Regions from separate parts of the Micromonospora sp. WMMA1976 genome, predicted to be linked through region 2. Evidence: riboswitches for the same ligand, from Rfam matches in the RefSeq annotation. Region 2 holds a riboswitch; each other region holds the start of a gene.
What was found. Region 2 has a riboswitch for cyclic di-AMP ahead of O7546_RS29320 (C40 family peptidase). Riboswitches for the same ligand answer to the same signal wherever they lie in the genome.

Region 1 (5,011 bases), 490 kb from region 2:
GCCGCCCGCTCGGTCACGCCCACCTCGTCCGCCACGTCCCGCAGCCGGGCGGTGGGGTTGCGTGCGATCGCCAGCAGCACATGGCCGTGGTTGGTGAGGAAGGTCCAGTTACGGCGGCTCCCGTCCTCAACTGGTGTGGTCGCCATGATGGTCATGCTATGGCCACCCGCGCCACCGGCCGAATCGGCGCGTGCCGGTGCGTCCGGCGACGGGGAAAGTATGAAATGCGTATCACGAATCTTGACGGACCCCGAGGGGCGTGTGACCGTGGGTCGCGAGGCCGTTCGGCCTGGTGGTTCCCCAGGTAGACGAGGTGAGGGACATGACGCCGAGCACCCCGGAACAGGCACTGACCGAGCTGCGTGCCGGTAATCACCGGTTCGTCACCGGCGTCCCGCAGCATCCGAATCAGGACGCCGGGCATCGGGCGGCGGTGGCCGACGGCCAGCACCCGTTCGCGGTGATCGTCGGCTGCTCCGACTCGCGGCTCGCCGCCGAGATCATCTTCGACCGCGGTCTCGGTGACCTCTTCGTGGTGCGTACCGCCGGGCACACCGCCGGGCCGGAGGTGCTCGGCAGCGTCGAGTACGCCGTCACCGTGCTGGGCACGCCGCTCGTGGTGGTGCTCGGGCACGACTCGTGCGGCGCGGTCCAGGCCGCCCGGGAGGGGGTCCGGACCGGCGCCGCCCCGGCCGGTCACCTGGGCGCGGTGGTGGACGCGGTCTCGCCGAGCCTGCTGCGAGCCGCCCGCCAGGGCGTCGAGGACCTCGACGGCATCATCGACGTCCACATCGCGCAGACCGTGGAGACGCTGCTGGCCCGGTCCGCCGTGCTGGCCGAGCGGGTGGCCGCCGGGCGCTGCACGGTGGTGGGCATGTCGTACCGGCTCGCCGGTGGCGAGGTGCGGACCGTGGCGCAGTCCCCGGCCCCGCTGCCCGCCCCGGCCGCGCCCGCCGACCCGGCGCTGGCGGGCTGACCCGTACGGACGAGAAAAAGGGCCGCCCTCGGGCGGCCCTTTTTCGTGGTGCCCGGATCAGAGCAGCGACATGTGGACGTGGTCGGTGTGGTTCGACGGCCCGCTGTACGAACTCCAGCCGGTGGCCGGGAACCAGATCTGCCGGTTCCAGATGACGTAGTAGATGCCCAGCCGGTCGGCGTTGCGGATGAGGAACGCGGCCACCTCGTTGCCGTACCGGCGGGTGTCGTTGTTGTGCCAGGGCGCGAAGCCGCTGTTCTGGAGCGACCAGTCGCACGCCTTGCCCTTGGGGTGCTCCCACGGCCCGCCGGGCCGGTAGCAGCCCACGAAGCGCTTGAAGCCGGCGCGCCGGACCTCCTTGTACGCGTGCAGCGTGCGCGGCGTGACGCAGCCCGAGGTGGTCGGGTCGTCCTCGCTGCACGACTCGGCCTTCCACCCGCCGTCGGAAGTGCGGCCGGGAGCGATCTTGGCGACCGGTGAGGTGGCGGAGACCAGGCCGCCGGTGAAGCCGAGACCGCCGACGAGCTTCAGTGCGCGCTCGGCCTGCACCTTCTCGCGCTCCATCGCGTTCTTCTGCTTCTCCTGCTCACGCACCTCGGCGTCGAGCGCGATCTTGGCCTGCTCGGCGCGGGTCTTGACCGCGTTGATGGCGGCCAGGCGCTGCGCGTTGAGGAGGTTCAGCTCGTCCAGGGCGTTGACCCGGCGGACGAACGAGTCGGGGGAGTTGCTCTCCAGCAGCATCGCCATCGCACCCATCCGGCCGGTCCGGTAGGACTGGGCGGCGAGCTGGTTGACCTGCGGGCTGAGCGCGTCGAGTTCGGCCTGTGCCGTCTTCACCTCGGCCGCCAGCCGCCGCTGGCGGTCCTGGGACTTGGCGAGCTTCGCCTTGGCCTGGAGGAAGTTCCGGTTGGCGGAGTCGATCGCCTCGGTGATGAGTGGCGGATCGCCGTCCTCCTCGTGGCCCGAGGGGGTGCCGGGGGCCGCCGCGGCGGGGGCCGCGGTCGCCGGGTTCGGGCCGGCCAGCACTGCTAGCGAGGCCAGCACGGCCACCACGGGTGTCAGCCAGCGGCGCAGGGGTGCCGTCACAGTGTTCCCTTCCGTCGGCCGCCGACCGGGTTAGCTGACGGGTTCGGGACGGAAGTGGCCCCTACCGCTGTCGCGGATTCACCCCATGTACCTGGTTCCCCGGTTCGCCCGTGGGCGATTGGGCGGCGGCACCGCTGGCGCCGGTGCGCGCCTTCGGCGGTGACCGGCAGCGAGGTTACCTGACAGCACTCGTGAGGATCTACGTCCGGAAGCCGACCAATAGCGAGATTTCGCCGTGGCACACCGTGACCAGCGTCGCGTTTGAATTCGATGGTCACGCTGCGGAGTGTCACCATGCGGCCTCCGTACTCTTCCCGCCGCCGAGCGCCTCCAGTGCGTCGTCCCGTCCGGCCGGCGGCCGGGGCGCGGCGGGCGCCGGCTCCGCGCCGGGCGAGCGCCGCCCGGCGGTGGTCACGATCGCGGCCAGTCCGGTCGTCAGCGGTACGGCGGCGATCAGGCCGAGCGTCGCCACCGCGCTGCGGACGATCTCCTGGGCGAGGAACTCACTGGTGAGGATCTCGCTCACCGGGCGGGAGTCGGCGACCAGGAGGAGCAGCAGCGGCAGTGAGGCGCCCGCGTACGCCAGCACGATGGTGTTGACGGTGGACGCGATGTGGGCCCGGCCGACCCGGGTCGCGGCCCGGTAGAGCTGCCGCCGGGACAGTCCGGGGTTGGCGTGCGCCAGTTCGGTGACGGTGGCCGCCTGGGTGACCGTGACGTCGTCCAGCACGCCCAGCGAGCCGATGATGATGCCGGCCAGAAGCAGTCCGTGCAGGTCCACGCCGCCCTGGAACATGGACAGCGTGGTGGCGTCCTCGCTGCCGAAGCCGGTCAGGTGGGTGGCGGACGTGGCGAGCAGGCCGAGCACGCCGGTGACCACCAGGCTGCCGAGCGTGCCGAGCACCGCGACGGACGTCTGTGCGGTGATCCCGTGGGTCAGGTAGAGCACCACGAACATGATCAACGCGGCGCCGACGATCGCGACGAGCAGCGGCGGCTGGCCGGCGCCGATACCAGGCAGCACGAAGCCGAGCAGGATGGCGAAGCTGGCCACCAGGCCGCCGAGCGCGGCGAGCCCGCGCCACCGGCCGAACGCCACGATCGCGGCGGCGAACAGCACCATCAGCCAGATCAGCGGCGTACCGCGCTGGTGCTCGGCGATGTTGTAGGACTTCACCGCCGGGTCGGCCGGGTCGGTCAGTTCGACCAGGACGACCTCGTCGCCGACCGCGACCCGGGGCGCGCCCGGCCCGGCCGGGATCGGCGTCTCGACCTGCCGGCCCGCGTCCGGGCCCTGCTCGGCGGTGACCGTCACCGTGCCGCACGGGCCACCGCCGCCCTCCGGGGCCTCCGGCGTCGGCGGGCAGGGCTCGGTGACCACCCGGGTCACCGTGCCGTGGTAGCGGGGGACGTCCGCGCCGCCGACCGGCTCCCGGTCCTGCCGGGGCCAGAGCACCAGCGCCGCGATCACGGTGAGCGCGAACAGCGGCACCACCACGGCGACGAGCAGCCGTCGTACGCCCGGCGGCGCGGCGGGTGCGGGGCGGGTGTGGTCGGCACCCATGAGGTCTCTCCCAACGGTCGCGGCGACGCCTGGTCCGCCGGACCGGTCTGGTCACCCGGCCGGGGCGGACGTGTCGACCACGTCCGGGTCGTCGCCCGCACATGGTAGGCAGCCCGGCCGTCCGGTCCCGCACACCGTGGCCGTTGACGCTCGCCCCGCGTGGTCAGGCCAGGCCGGCCCGGCGTCGCCGGTACTCGTCCTCGTCGATCTCGCCACGGGCGTACCGCTCGTCCAGGATGCGCCGCGCCGTCGTCGGGCCCAGGTACTGCGGGCCGGTCCACCGCACGGCCGCCCAGACGAGCCCCGCCAGCACGGCGAGCACCAGCAGGGACCAGATCCACATCCAGCCCATCATCGGGCTCTGCCACATCATCGGGCCGCCCTCCGTCCGTCACCGCGGGTCCGCCGGGCCGGCCTGCCCGCCACGTCGACGGTACGTCCGCCCGGGTGCGCCGGCACGGGTCGATGTGCCCTGGTCCGAGGGTCGGAGGTCCCCGCTCAGCCGCGCTTCATCAGGCGGCCGACGGCGGCCATCATCTCGGTCGCCATCTCGTCGGCCCGGCCCTCGGCGGCGCCCTCGTGCATGCAGTGCCGGGCGTGGCCGTCGAGTAGACCCAGGCCGACCTTGTCCAGCGCCGCCTGGATGGCCGAGATCTGGGTCAGCACGTCGATGCAGTAACGGTCGTCCTCGACCATCTTCTCGATGCCACGGACCTGGCCCTCGATCCGGCGGAGCCGGGCGAGGAGTTGGTCCTTGCTGGCGGTGTAGCCCCGGGTCGGGCTGGACGGCGCGGTCATGAAACCGAGGATAGCGTACCCCTCGGGGGTATGCTAACGTTCCGAACGTACCCCTGGGGGGTATCAGATCGGAGGGCGAGATGGAGACCACCTACCAGGTGAGCGGCATGACCTGCGGGCACTGCGTCAACTCGGTGAGCACCGAGCTGAGCGCACTTCCGGGCGTCACCGACGTCCAGGTCGACCTGGCCGGCGGCCGGGTCACCGTCACCAGTCAGAACCCGCTGGACGTGGACGCGGTCCGCGCGGCGGTCGACGAGGCCGGCTACGACCTCGTCGGTGCGTGACGGGTCCGACGACCCGTAGAAACCGAGGAGACACCATGAACACGGCGACGAAGCTCAGCGGCTTCGCCCTCGGCCTCGTGGCGGTGTTCGGCGCGGCGTACGGGATCGGCAACCTGGCCGATCCCGTCGCCCCGGCCGCCGAGACCCGACACGACGACACCGACAGCGAACACGGGGCCGGCGACACCGGCCACGGTGACGAGAGCGGCGCCTCCGCGCACCTGCCCGGCGGGCTGCTCGTCTCCGAGCGTGGCTACACGTTCCAGCCCGCCGACGCCCCGGCCGGGCAGTTCGCCTTCC
Region 2 (5,011 bases):
TGAGGGCGGCAAGAACACGCTGAACATCTACCTCGGCGAGCTGAGCGACAGCCTGCTGGGCTGGGCGACGTTCCCGAAGCGGACGCTGGACAAGATGGACGGCGTGGTCGTGCTCAACGAGTCGCTGCCCGGCGGCACCGCGACCAACTACAACCAGGGTGACACCGGCACCCACGAGGTCGGCCACTGGCTGAACCTCTACCACACCTTCCAGGGCGGCTGCTCCGGCTCGGGCGACAGCGTCTCCGACACCCCGGCCGAGGCGTCCCCGGCGTACCAGTGCCCGACCGGCCGCGACACCTGCTCGACCGCCGGCAAGGACCCGATCACCAACTTCATGGACTACACGTACGACTCCTGCATGTACCAGTTCACCGCCGGTCAGGCGAGCCGCATGCTCACCGCGTGGAACGCCTACCGCGCAGCCTGACCGTCGTACCACGTACCGGTGCCGGCCCTGTCCTCGGACGGGGCCGGCACCGGTCGTTTCGGGGTCGGGGTCAGGCGGCCGGGCGGCGGGTGTCGAAGCCGTGCCGCCCGCGCCGACCCTCGGCGGCCACCCGCTCCCGCCGGGCCGGTTCGGCTCCGCGCGGGTCGAGCCAGACCCGCACCTGCGGCGGGGCGGCGCCGGGCTGGGCCACCGGGTCGCGCCGGGTCAGCATCGCCACCTCGACGGTGAACTCGAACAGCCGCCAGTCGCCCTGCGGCGACGCGCGGGCGATCCGGGCCAGCCGCGTCACGGTGGCCGGGTCGGTCACCGGCCGCGCGCGCCCCGCGATGTACGCCTCGTCGTCGCTCTCCTCCGGCGGGAACGAGTGCAGCGCGTAGCGGCCGTCGCGTTCGAGGTCGCGCCGCTTCGGCGAGTCGATGACGAAACACCAGAGACCGTCGGCGGTGATCACCGGGGAGACCGGGTGGACGCGGGGGCCACCGTCGGCGCGGACCGTGGCGAGGTAGCCGAAGCCCGGCCCGTACTGCTGCATCAGGAGGCGGATCTCGTCGGCGAGGCGGGGCTCGTCGGCGGCGAATTCGGACCAGGAAGCCATGTGGACACTCTATCGAACACGTGTACGAAGATGTAGTGCGACACGCAGGTCACCCGTACCGGTCGCTATGGTGTTCCGATGCTGCTCTCCGACCGCGACCTGATCTCCGAGATCAAGGCCGGCACGCTCGCGCTGGAGCCCTTCGAGCCCACGCTGGTGCAGCCGTCGAGCATCGACGTACGCCTGGACCGGCTGTTCCGGGTCTTCAACAACCACCTCTACACGCACATCGACCCGTCGGTCCAGCAGGACGACCTGACCTCGATGGTGGAGGTGCCCGAGGGCCAGCCGTTCGTGCTGCACCCGGGCGAGTTCGTGCTCGCCTCCACGCTCGAGGTGATCTCGCTGGGCGACCAGCTCGCGGGCCGGCTGGAGGGCAAGTCGAGCCTGGGGCGGCTGGGGCTGCTGACCCACTCGACAGCCGGTTTCATCGACCCCGGCTTCTCCGGTCACGTCACGCTGGAGCTGTCGAACGTGGCGAACCTGCCGATCACGCTCTGGCCGGGCATGAAGATCGGCCAGCTCTGCATCTTCCGGCTCTCCTCGCCGGCCGAGCACCCGTACGGCTCGGCCGTCTACGGCTCGCGTTACCAGGGGCAGCGCGGTCCGACGCCGAGCCGGTCCTGGCAGAGCTGGCGCACCTGGCCGACGCGCTGACGGCACGGCCGGGGCCCCGCCGTCACCGGCGGAGCCCCGGGCCACGACCTCAGCCGGGACGGCCGTAGCTGTTGATGTCGCCGTCGTCGACCCGCTTCATGGTGATGGGCTTGCCGGACTGGGAGGCGTGCACCACCCAGCCGTCGCCCACGTACATCGCCACGTGGTGCAGGTCGCTGTAGTAGAAGACGAGGTCACCGGCGCGCAGCTCGGCGCGGCTGATCCGCTTCGTCACGCCGTGCTGCTGGCGCGCGTTGTGCGGCAGCGAGACCCCGCCCTTGGCCCAGGCCGCCAAGGTGAGGCCCGAGCAGTCGAAGTGGTCGGGCCCGGCCGCGCCCCAGACATAGATCTTGCCGATCTGGGCGCAGGCGAACTTGACCGCCGCCCCGGCCGGGCCGCCGGGGTAGCCGGCCGGGCACGGCGCCGGGCGCAGCGGGCCGCCGCCGCCCTTGCCGTACACCTTGAGCCGCAGCTTCTCCAGCTTGGCGATCTCGGCGTCGATCTGCTTCTTCTTCGCCGCGAGCTGGGCCTCGGTACGGGCCAGCCCGGCGATCATCTCGTCCAGCGGCTTCTTCTTCGCCGCCAGTTCGTCGCGCAGCGCGGCGACGGAGCGCACCTGCTCGTGCTGGCGGTGCGCGAAGCGGTCCAGCAGTTCCAGGCCGGTGACCAGGTCACCGGGTGAGCGGCTGCCCAGCAGCGCGTTCACTGTGGAGAGGTTGTCGCCCTTGTAGGCGTCGGCGGCGAGTCCGCCGACCTGACCGAGCGCGGCGTCCACCCGGGCCTGGAGGGGTGCGATCTGCCGGCCGAGCGCGTCGGCCTGCTTGCGCCGCGCGGCGAGCTGCTCGCGTACGGCGTTGACCTGTTCGATGACCGGTTCGAGCTTGTTCCAGTCGCGGTCGATCTGGGCCTCAATCTCGGCGACCGAGGGTTCGGCGTGTGCCGCAGTGGCGCCGCCGGTCAGAACGACTGCGGTGCCGACCAGCGCGGCGAGGGCGGTGGTGAAGCGGGACCAGCGGGAACGCGGCGCGACGCTGGACCGGTCGGTGGACCGGTTCGACGACGGCCGCGGGGCATGGAGTGCCACCGGGCGTCCGTACTCCTTCTTCCGTACCGCCTACCGGGTTAGCTGACGGATTCGGGCGGGAAGGGAGCCGCCCTACCGCATCGCTGCGGATTCACCCCAGGTACCTGGTTCCCCGGCTCGCCCGGAGGCGACTCGGCGGTGTCGGACCGTCACCGACCGGGTTGGACGGTGAGACGTGCGGCCGACGATTCACCAGAGTAGGGACCACCGTTATCGATCCGCAACTTCCAGCGACGTGACACTCCGTACGCGATGAAGGGCCACACCCGGAGCGGAGGTGAAATTTTCTTTCAAGGCTGATTACTCGCTGGAAAGGTATTGACCCCCGCGGGTGTGCGGAGTGAGGGTGGAGACGCAGTGACACCCATCCCTGTCCAGGAGGTTCGATGCACCTCTCCGCCCCGCCGTCGGGCAGACGGATACTGCTCGCCGCCGCAGTGGCGACAGCCACCGCGCTGGCGACGACCGGCCCGGTGACCGCCGCGCCGGACACGTCCGCGCCCGCGAGCGACAGGCAACAACAATACGCCGCCGCGGCGGCCGAGTACGGCGTGCCGCAGAACGTGCTGCTCGGTGTCTCCTATCTGGAGTCCCGCTGGGACACCCACCCCGGGCAGCCGAGCACGAGCGGCGGCTACGGCCCGATGCACCTGACCGACGCCGCGCACATCCTCGCCATGCCGGGCAGCGCCCACGTCGACGAGGACGAGGACCCGCGCGGCGACGACTCCCGGCCGCTGAAGCTCGACCCGGCCACCGCCGCCGCGCCGGAGCGGGAGACCCCGCTGCCGCCCGCCTCGCTCCAGACGCTCGACGCCGCCGCCGCGCTCACCGGGCTCGACGCGGGCACGCTGCGCACCGACCCGGCCGCGAACATCCGCGGTGGCGCGGCGCTGCTGGCGTCGTACCAGAAGGCTCTGGGTGGGCCGGTCGGCGCCGGCACCGACCCGGCGGCCTGGTACGGCGCGGTGGCCCGGTACTCCGGCGCGGACACCTCGGACGCCGCGGCGGCCTTCGCCGACGAGGTCTACGACCAGCTCGGCCAGGGCGCCAGCCGCACCACCGACGACGGCCAGCGGGTCACGCTCGCCGCCACCGCCGCGCAGCCGGACCGCTCCCGGCTGGCCCGCCTCGGCCTGCGCAACGCCGAGCGGCCGGACGGGCTGGAGTGCCCGGTACGGCTGGCCTGCGAGTGGATCCCCGCGCCGTACGAGCAGCTCAGCGACGACCCGGGCGACTACGGCAACCACGACCTGGGCGACCGGCCGAAGCAGCAGAAGATCGAGTACATCGTCATCCACGACACCGAGGGCTACTTCGGCCCGAGCGTCGACCTGGTGAAGCGGGCCGACTACCTGGGCTGGCACTACACGCTGCGCTCGGTGGACGGCTACATCGCCCAGCACATCAAGACCAAGGACGTGGGCTGGCACGCCGGCAACTGGTACGTCAACGCCAAGTCCATCGGCCTGGAGCACGAGGGCTTCGCCGGTCAGGGCACCTGGTACACCGAGGCGATGTACCGCACCTCCGCCAAGCTGGTGCGGCACCTGGCGCTCAAGCTCGGCATCCCGATGGACCGGCAGCACATCATCGGCCACGACAACGTGCCCGGCATCACCGCCGCCAACGTGGGCGGCATGCACTGGGACCCGGGACCGTACTGGGACTGGTCGCACTACTTCGACCTGATGAAGGCGCCGTTCCGCAGCACCGGCACGCCCCGTACCGGCCTGGTCACCATCGACCCGGACTTCGCCACCAACCGGCCGGCGTTCACCGGCTGCAACCAGCAGCCGCCCGGTGTCCCGACGCCCCGGCCGCCGGCCGAGCCGTGCCCGTCGCGCGGCTCCTCCGCAGTGATCCTGCGGACCGCGCCGAGCCCGGACGCCCCGCTCGTCAACGACCTCGGGCTGCGCCCGGACGGTACGCCGGACACCATGTACATCTCCGACCACGGCGCCCGCGCCTCCGCCGGTCAGACGTACGCGCTCGCCGGCCGGCAGGGTGACTGGACGGCGATCTGGTACCTCGGCCAGAAGGCGTGGTTCCTCAACCCGGCCTCCGCGCCGACCGCCAAGTGGGCCACCGGCTTCGTGGTGACCCCGCGGCCCGGCAAGGCCACCATCCCGGTGTACGGGCGGGCCTACCCGGAGCAGGCCGCCTACCCGGACACCATCCCGTACCAGACCATCTCGCCGCTGCAGTACACGTTCGCCGCGGG
Region 3 (5,011 bases), 2.0 Mb from region 2:
CAAGAACCCGGCCTCGGCCCGCCAGCTCGCCCGGCTCACCGAACTGCTCGCCGCCGACCGTGCGAAGACCGGCCGGCCGCACCTGTTCGGCGCCGCCGCGAGCCGCGAGCTGACGCTCACCGAGTGCGTCAACCGCGCCGACGCGCTGGTCTCCGACGTCTCCGGGGTCATCTCCGACTGGCTCTACTCCGGCAAGCCGTACGCGGTCACCGACACCGGCGCCGACGGCGAGCACTTCGTCGAGCGGTTCCCGCTCGCGGCGTCCGGCTACGTGCTGCGGCGCGACATGTCAAACGTGGACGAGGTGCTCACCGACCTGCTGGACGCCGACCCGAAGGCGGCACAGCGCTGGGCGGCGCGTACCCGCTACCTGGGCGACTTCCCCGCCGACGCCTACGCCGAGGCGTTCCTCTCCGCCGCCCGCCGGCAACTGGAACCCGACTGGGCGGTCCCGGGGCCGCGCGCGGCCCGCTAGAAGCGCGAGCCGGCCCGTCGCGGGCCGGCTCGCCCGTTCAGAGGTACGGGTCGAGCAGGGCGAGCACCGCCTCCGGGTCCTCGACGTGCGCGTTGTGGCCCAGTCCCGGCAGCGTCGCCACCGGCACGCCCAGCTCCTTGAGCTGCGCGTCGGTCACCATCGGATCCGCCTCGCCGCGGGCCAGCAGCACCGGTACACCGGTGGCCGCCAGCAGCACCGGCAGCCGGGGCTCCCCGACCGCGAACGCGGCCGGGTCCATCGCGAGCCGCCAGCGGCCGTCCTCCCGCCGCAATCCCGCGTCCACCACCGGGTGGTCCGGGGCGAACAGCCCGGCGAGCCCTGATACCCGCAGGTAGCGCCGGGCCGCCTCGTCCCGGGTGGCGAACCAGGTGACCGGCCGGGCGGCCAGTTCCGCCGACTTCGCCAGCTCGGCCGGCGACCAGACCGCCTTGATGCCGAGCCCGACCACCGCGTCGACCGGGAGCCCGCGCTGCCGGGCCGCGAGCGCCAGCGCCACCACCCCGCCGAGCGAGTGCCCGAGCAGCACCAGCCGGTCGTCGGGGCCGAGCCGCACCGGCCCGAGCCCGTCCACCACGCGCTGGGCCAGCGCCTCGAACGAGTAGCCGGGCAGCGGCGGTGACCAGCCGTGACCGGCCAGGTCGGGGGCGAGCCAGCGGCCGGGCCAGCGGCGTTCCAGCAGCGGCGCCCAGGGCAGCCACACCTCGCCGGTGGCACCCATGCCGTGCAGGAGAATCAGGTGCCGCTTCCCCGTCGCATCGCCCATTGGCGCAGTCTGCCACCGCCCGCCCCGGACACGCGAGACCGAACCCCGCCGACCCCCTCGCTGCGGCTCCGGCCGCCCACACGCCGCCCTCACCCTCGATCTTGGAGTTGTGGCACCTTCCATAGCGGGCGAGCCGGGCATACTGGGTGCCACAAGTCCAAGATCGGCGCGCCAAGACGGCGTGAGGGCGGGGGCGGGACGAGGAAGGCCGGCGCCCCGGGTGGGGTGCCGGCCTTCGGGTGTGCGGGACGGTCAGGCGGAGTAGCCGCGGCTGGCGATCCAGTGCGCCAGGTCGATCGTGGTGACCCAGTACGACGGCAGCGACGGGTCGGCCGAGTCGGCGATCCGCACGGTCCGGCCGTCGTCCTTGTAGCCGACCACGGCGACGTAGTGGCCGCCCGGGAACGAGTGCCAGCCGCCGTTGGTGTCGGTGGCCGTACCGGCGACGTTCGCGACGACCCCGCGGCCGTTGCTGATCGCCTCGACCACGTCGGCCTGGAGGCGGTCCATCTGGGCCGGGGTGGCCGAGCCGGGAATCATGCGGGTCCGGTACGGGTTGCCCTTGACCTGCTGGTTGAGCACCCGGGTGGTGTCCTCGGCGGAGTTGGTGCCCATCTCGGTGGTGCCGAGAGGACCGGCGAGCGCGTCCTGGCTGCGCTCGATGCCGGCGGCGCTGAGCGCGTTGCGCACGGCGGCCGGGCCGCAGTAGAAGTAGTTGATCTGCGCCTGGTAGTCGTAGTCGAGCGACTTGCTCGACGGCGGCTTCGGCTTGGCCTTGGGCGTGGTGTCCGGGTCCGCCGTGGCCTTCGCGGACGGGGAGGCGCTCGGCGACGCGCTGGGCGCGGCGGAGGCGCTGGGCGGTACGGCGATGCGGGCCTCGCCGCGGCTGGCGGGCTGCTCGCCGAGACGGGCGGAGCCGAGGTCGGCGACCGCGGCGGTGTTCTCCTGGACCGGGGCGTCGTCACCGGCGGTGGCGACGGTTCCGGCACCGGCGGCCAGCACGAGCGCGGCGGCCGATCCGGCGATGATCTGGTACGGGCGTTCGGTGACGATCCGTCGCAGCTGACGCTTCAGGTGGTGCTTCACGAAATCCTCCACGGGGCGTGAGCGGCGCACGCCGGCCCGGCACGCGGAGGAACTCACACGTGCTGGCGGGGCCGGATGGCCGGGGGATCGGGAACGCCCGTGATGCCGGGCGCCCAGGGGGCGGTTGCCGGTCGCGCGTCAGGCGCGCGCGGGCACCGCTTCGCCGTGGAGGCGGGGGGACGATCGAGGGGTGGGCAAGAGGGGTTGCTCCTTCCGTGGCCGCCGACCGGGTTAGCTGACGGATTCGGGCGGGAAGTACGCCCTACCGCGGGCCGTGGGCCCGCGGATTCACCCCGATGGTGCTCATGGGTCCCCGGTTCGTGGAACACGATTAGGCGGGTCGGTGCGGCGTCGCCGTCGGCGATCGATTACCGCATCGGACGCGCCGACACTACCGGTGGGTATGTCCCATGCCAAGCGCTCCCACCTGCGTAAACGTGATCCGCGGTAACGGATTTCGGAACACCCGGTTACTGACTTCGCTCAATGGGACAAGCAGTTTCGACGGCGCCCGGCGGCGGAAAGCGGACAGACGGCGAGCACCCGACCGGCAATCGCGGGACTCGATGACCCGTTCTGCGCCCGGCGCCCGTTTCGGCGGCCCGGGTGACCGGGCTCACCATATTCCGGGTAACGATTCGGTCGAGACGGTCGTCTCAGCCGACCCGGGCCGGGCGCCAGCGGGCGTTGCGGACCGTCGCGGCCACCGGCACGGCGCTCGCCGTCGCGCTCCGGTACGCCGGGGCGGGCCGCAGCGCGGCGGTGGCCGCGTACGCCTCGGCGGCGAGCGTCCGGGCGGCCTCGGCGGCCAGTTCCGCGTCCCGCCAGGCCGTCCGCTCCCGCGCGGCGGCGCTCTCCCATCCGGCCCGGCGCCCGTCCCGGACGGTGCGGGCCAGCAGGATCTCCTGCTCGGCCGGGTGCCGGCGGGGATCCCATCCGTTGCGGCGGGCCAGCACGTCGGCGAGCTGACGGGCGGTCAGGTCGCCCCGCCAGTGCGCCGTCATGGCGGCGTGGTGCAGCCAGCGCTCCCGGGCCGCGTACTCGGCCGGGGTGCGCGGCGTGCGCGGGGCGGGCAGCGCGGCGGCACCGGCGAGGCGGCGGGCGGCGGCGTCCGCCTCGTCGTACGCGGTCCAGGCCCGGTCCGCCTCGTCCTGCGCGGCCAGCCACCGCTCCCGGCGGCGACGGGCCGTCTGGGCGGCTCCGGCGGCGGCCACCGCCACCTCCTCGGCGTACCGGACCAGGTCGTCACGGCGGGCGGCGTCGGCGTCGGCCGGTTCGGGGGCGGCCTCCGGCGCGGGGTCGCGTTCGGGCCGGGCGACGAGCGCGGCGAGCAGGCCGAGGGCGAGCAGCAGCAGGAAGGACCAGATGGCGGCGGCCTCGGGCACGGAGGTGAGGAAGTGGTACAGAGCGGTCTGGGACATGGTCGGCACCTCACGGGAAGGACCTGGCGGGAGGACCCGCACGACCTCGCCGGGGCGGGCCGGTGGCCGCCGGGGCGGGTGCGGGGATGACGTGCGAGTGGGTGCGGAGGACGGGCGCGGCCCGTGAGCGGGTCAGCGGGCGGGCGGGGCCCGCGGGCCGGCCGGTGCGGCGGCCCGTCCGGCCGGGACCGGCTGCGGTGCGGCCGGGGCGGCTGCCCGGGGCGCGGGCGCCGGCACCCCGGCGGGGAGGGCCTGCCGCTCGGCCACGCGGTCGACCTCCGGCCGCACGGCGGTCGAGGTGCCCGTGACCGGGTACGCCGAGACGGCGACCGCCGGGGCCGGGGCGGCAGCGGCGACACCGGCCGGCAGCGTGGCGGCGCCGAACGAACAGGCGACGACCACGGCGAGACTGGCGAGCATCCGGGCGGTCCAGCGCGCCACCCACCACACGGGGCAGGTGAGCGCGATCGGAAGCACGGGTACAAATTACCGCCGAACCCCCACGAACGCACCGCCGTACGGCGTGTCGCGGATCGACCGGCCGACGTGTGCGCGTGTCAGTGCGGGCGACGCCGCCCGGCGTACTCGATGTCCTCGGCCGGACCGGTGACGGACGCCGCGCCCCCGTCGGAGGCGGGCCCGGTGGCGGCCTCGGCGGGCGTGCGCGGAGCCGGCACGGCCGGTGCGGGCGACGCCGCGCGGGCCCGGCGGGACGGGCCGAGCAGGCGCATCATCGGTGTCTCCACCCAGCGGTGCAGCGCGGCGGCCAGCGCGAGCGTGATCACCAGGAAGCCCAGCACCGCGAGCGGGCCGCGCCAGCCGGGCAGGCCGGTCCCCCAGTGCCCGGTCAGCCGCAGCACGGTGACCATGACCAGCACGTGCACCAGGTAGAAGGCGAACGACACCTCGCCGAGCCAGACCATCGCCCGGGACCGCCAGGGGGTGGGCCGGCCGCGCACGTCGGCGTCCGCCGCGGCGGCGATGACCAGGAGGTACGCGACAGCGAGCAGCGCCGCCCAGAACTCGGCCGGGATCCACAGCGCGGCGACCACCCAGGTGGTGACGAAGATGCCGGTGGCGACGGCGAGGTTCGGGCCACGCCAGCGGTGCCGGCGCATCAGCTCGGCGGCGGCCACGCCCATCCAGAACTCCAGCGACCGGGTCACCGGGAAGATCTGGGTGAACCACCACCGCTGCTCCTCCGGGACGAGCTGCTGGCCGGGCCACAGCGCCAGGATGAGCAGC

Region 1: another riboswitch for cyclic di-AMP. It lies ahead of O7546_RS01070 (hypothetical protein); the one in region 2 lies ahead of O7546_RS29320 (C40 family peptidase).
Region 3: another riboswitch for cyclic di-AMP. It lies ahead of O7546_RS08220 (C39 family peptidase); the one in region 2 lies ahead of O7546_RS29320 (C40 family peptidase).

The regions. Positions count from the first base shown of each region.
Region 1 is NZ_CP114912.1:214,994-220,004, forward strand. It holds gene O7546_RS01060 (helix-turn-helix domain-containing protein) at 1-155, opposite strand, end outside; gene O7546_RS01065 (carbonic anhydrase) at 323-976, shown strand; gene O7546_RS01070 (hypothetical protein) at 1,034-2,062, opposite strand; cyclic di-AMP (ydaO/yuaA leader) riboswitch at 2,066-2,197, opposite strand; gene O7546_RS01075 (YibE/F family protein) at 2,352-3,626, opposite strand; gene O7546_RS01080 (SHOCT domain-containing protein) at 3,790-3,969, opposite strand; gene O7546_RS01085 (metal-sensitive transcriptional regulator) at 4,125-4,424, opposite strand; gene O7546_RS01090 (heavy-metal-associated domain-containing protein) at 4,505-4,711, shown strand; gene O7546_RS01095 (hypothetical protein) at 4,747-5,011, shown strand, end outside.
Region 2 is NZ_CP114912.1:6,338,613-6,343,623, reverse strand. It holds gene O7546_RS29335 (zinc metalloprotease) at 1-430, shown strand, start outside; gene O7546_RS29330 (pyridoxamine 5'-phosphate oxidase family protein) at 501-1,046, opposite strand; gene dcd (dCTP deaminase) at 1,125-1,703, shown strand; gene O7546_RS29320 (C40 family peptidase) at 1,753-2,787, opposite strand; cyclic di-AMP (ydaO/yuaA leader) riboswitch at 2,801-2,935, opposite strand; gene O7546_RS29315 (peptidoglycan recognition family protein) at 3,174-5,011, shown strand, end outside.
Region 3 is NZ_CP114912.1:1,731,308-1,736,318, reverse strand. It holds gene O7546_RS08230 (CDP-glycerol glycerophosphotransferase family protein) at 1-475, shown strand, start outside; gene O7546_RS08225 (alpha/beta hydrolase) at 513-1,259, opposite strand; gene O7546_RS08220 (C39 family peptidase) at 1,512-2,345, opposite strand; cyclic di-AMP (ydaO/yuaA leader) riboswitch at 2,551-2,693, opposite strand; gene O7546_RS08215 (hypothetical protein) at 3,002-3,766, opposite strand; gene O7546_RS08210 (hypothetical protein) at 3,899-4,243, opposite strand; gene O7546_RS08205 (acyltransferase) at 4,324-5,011, opposite strand, start outside.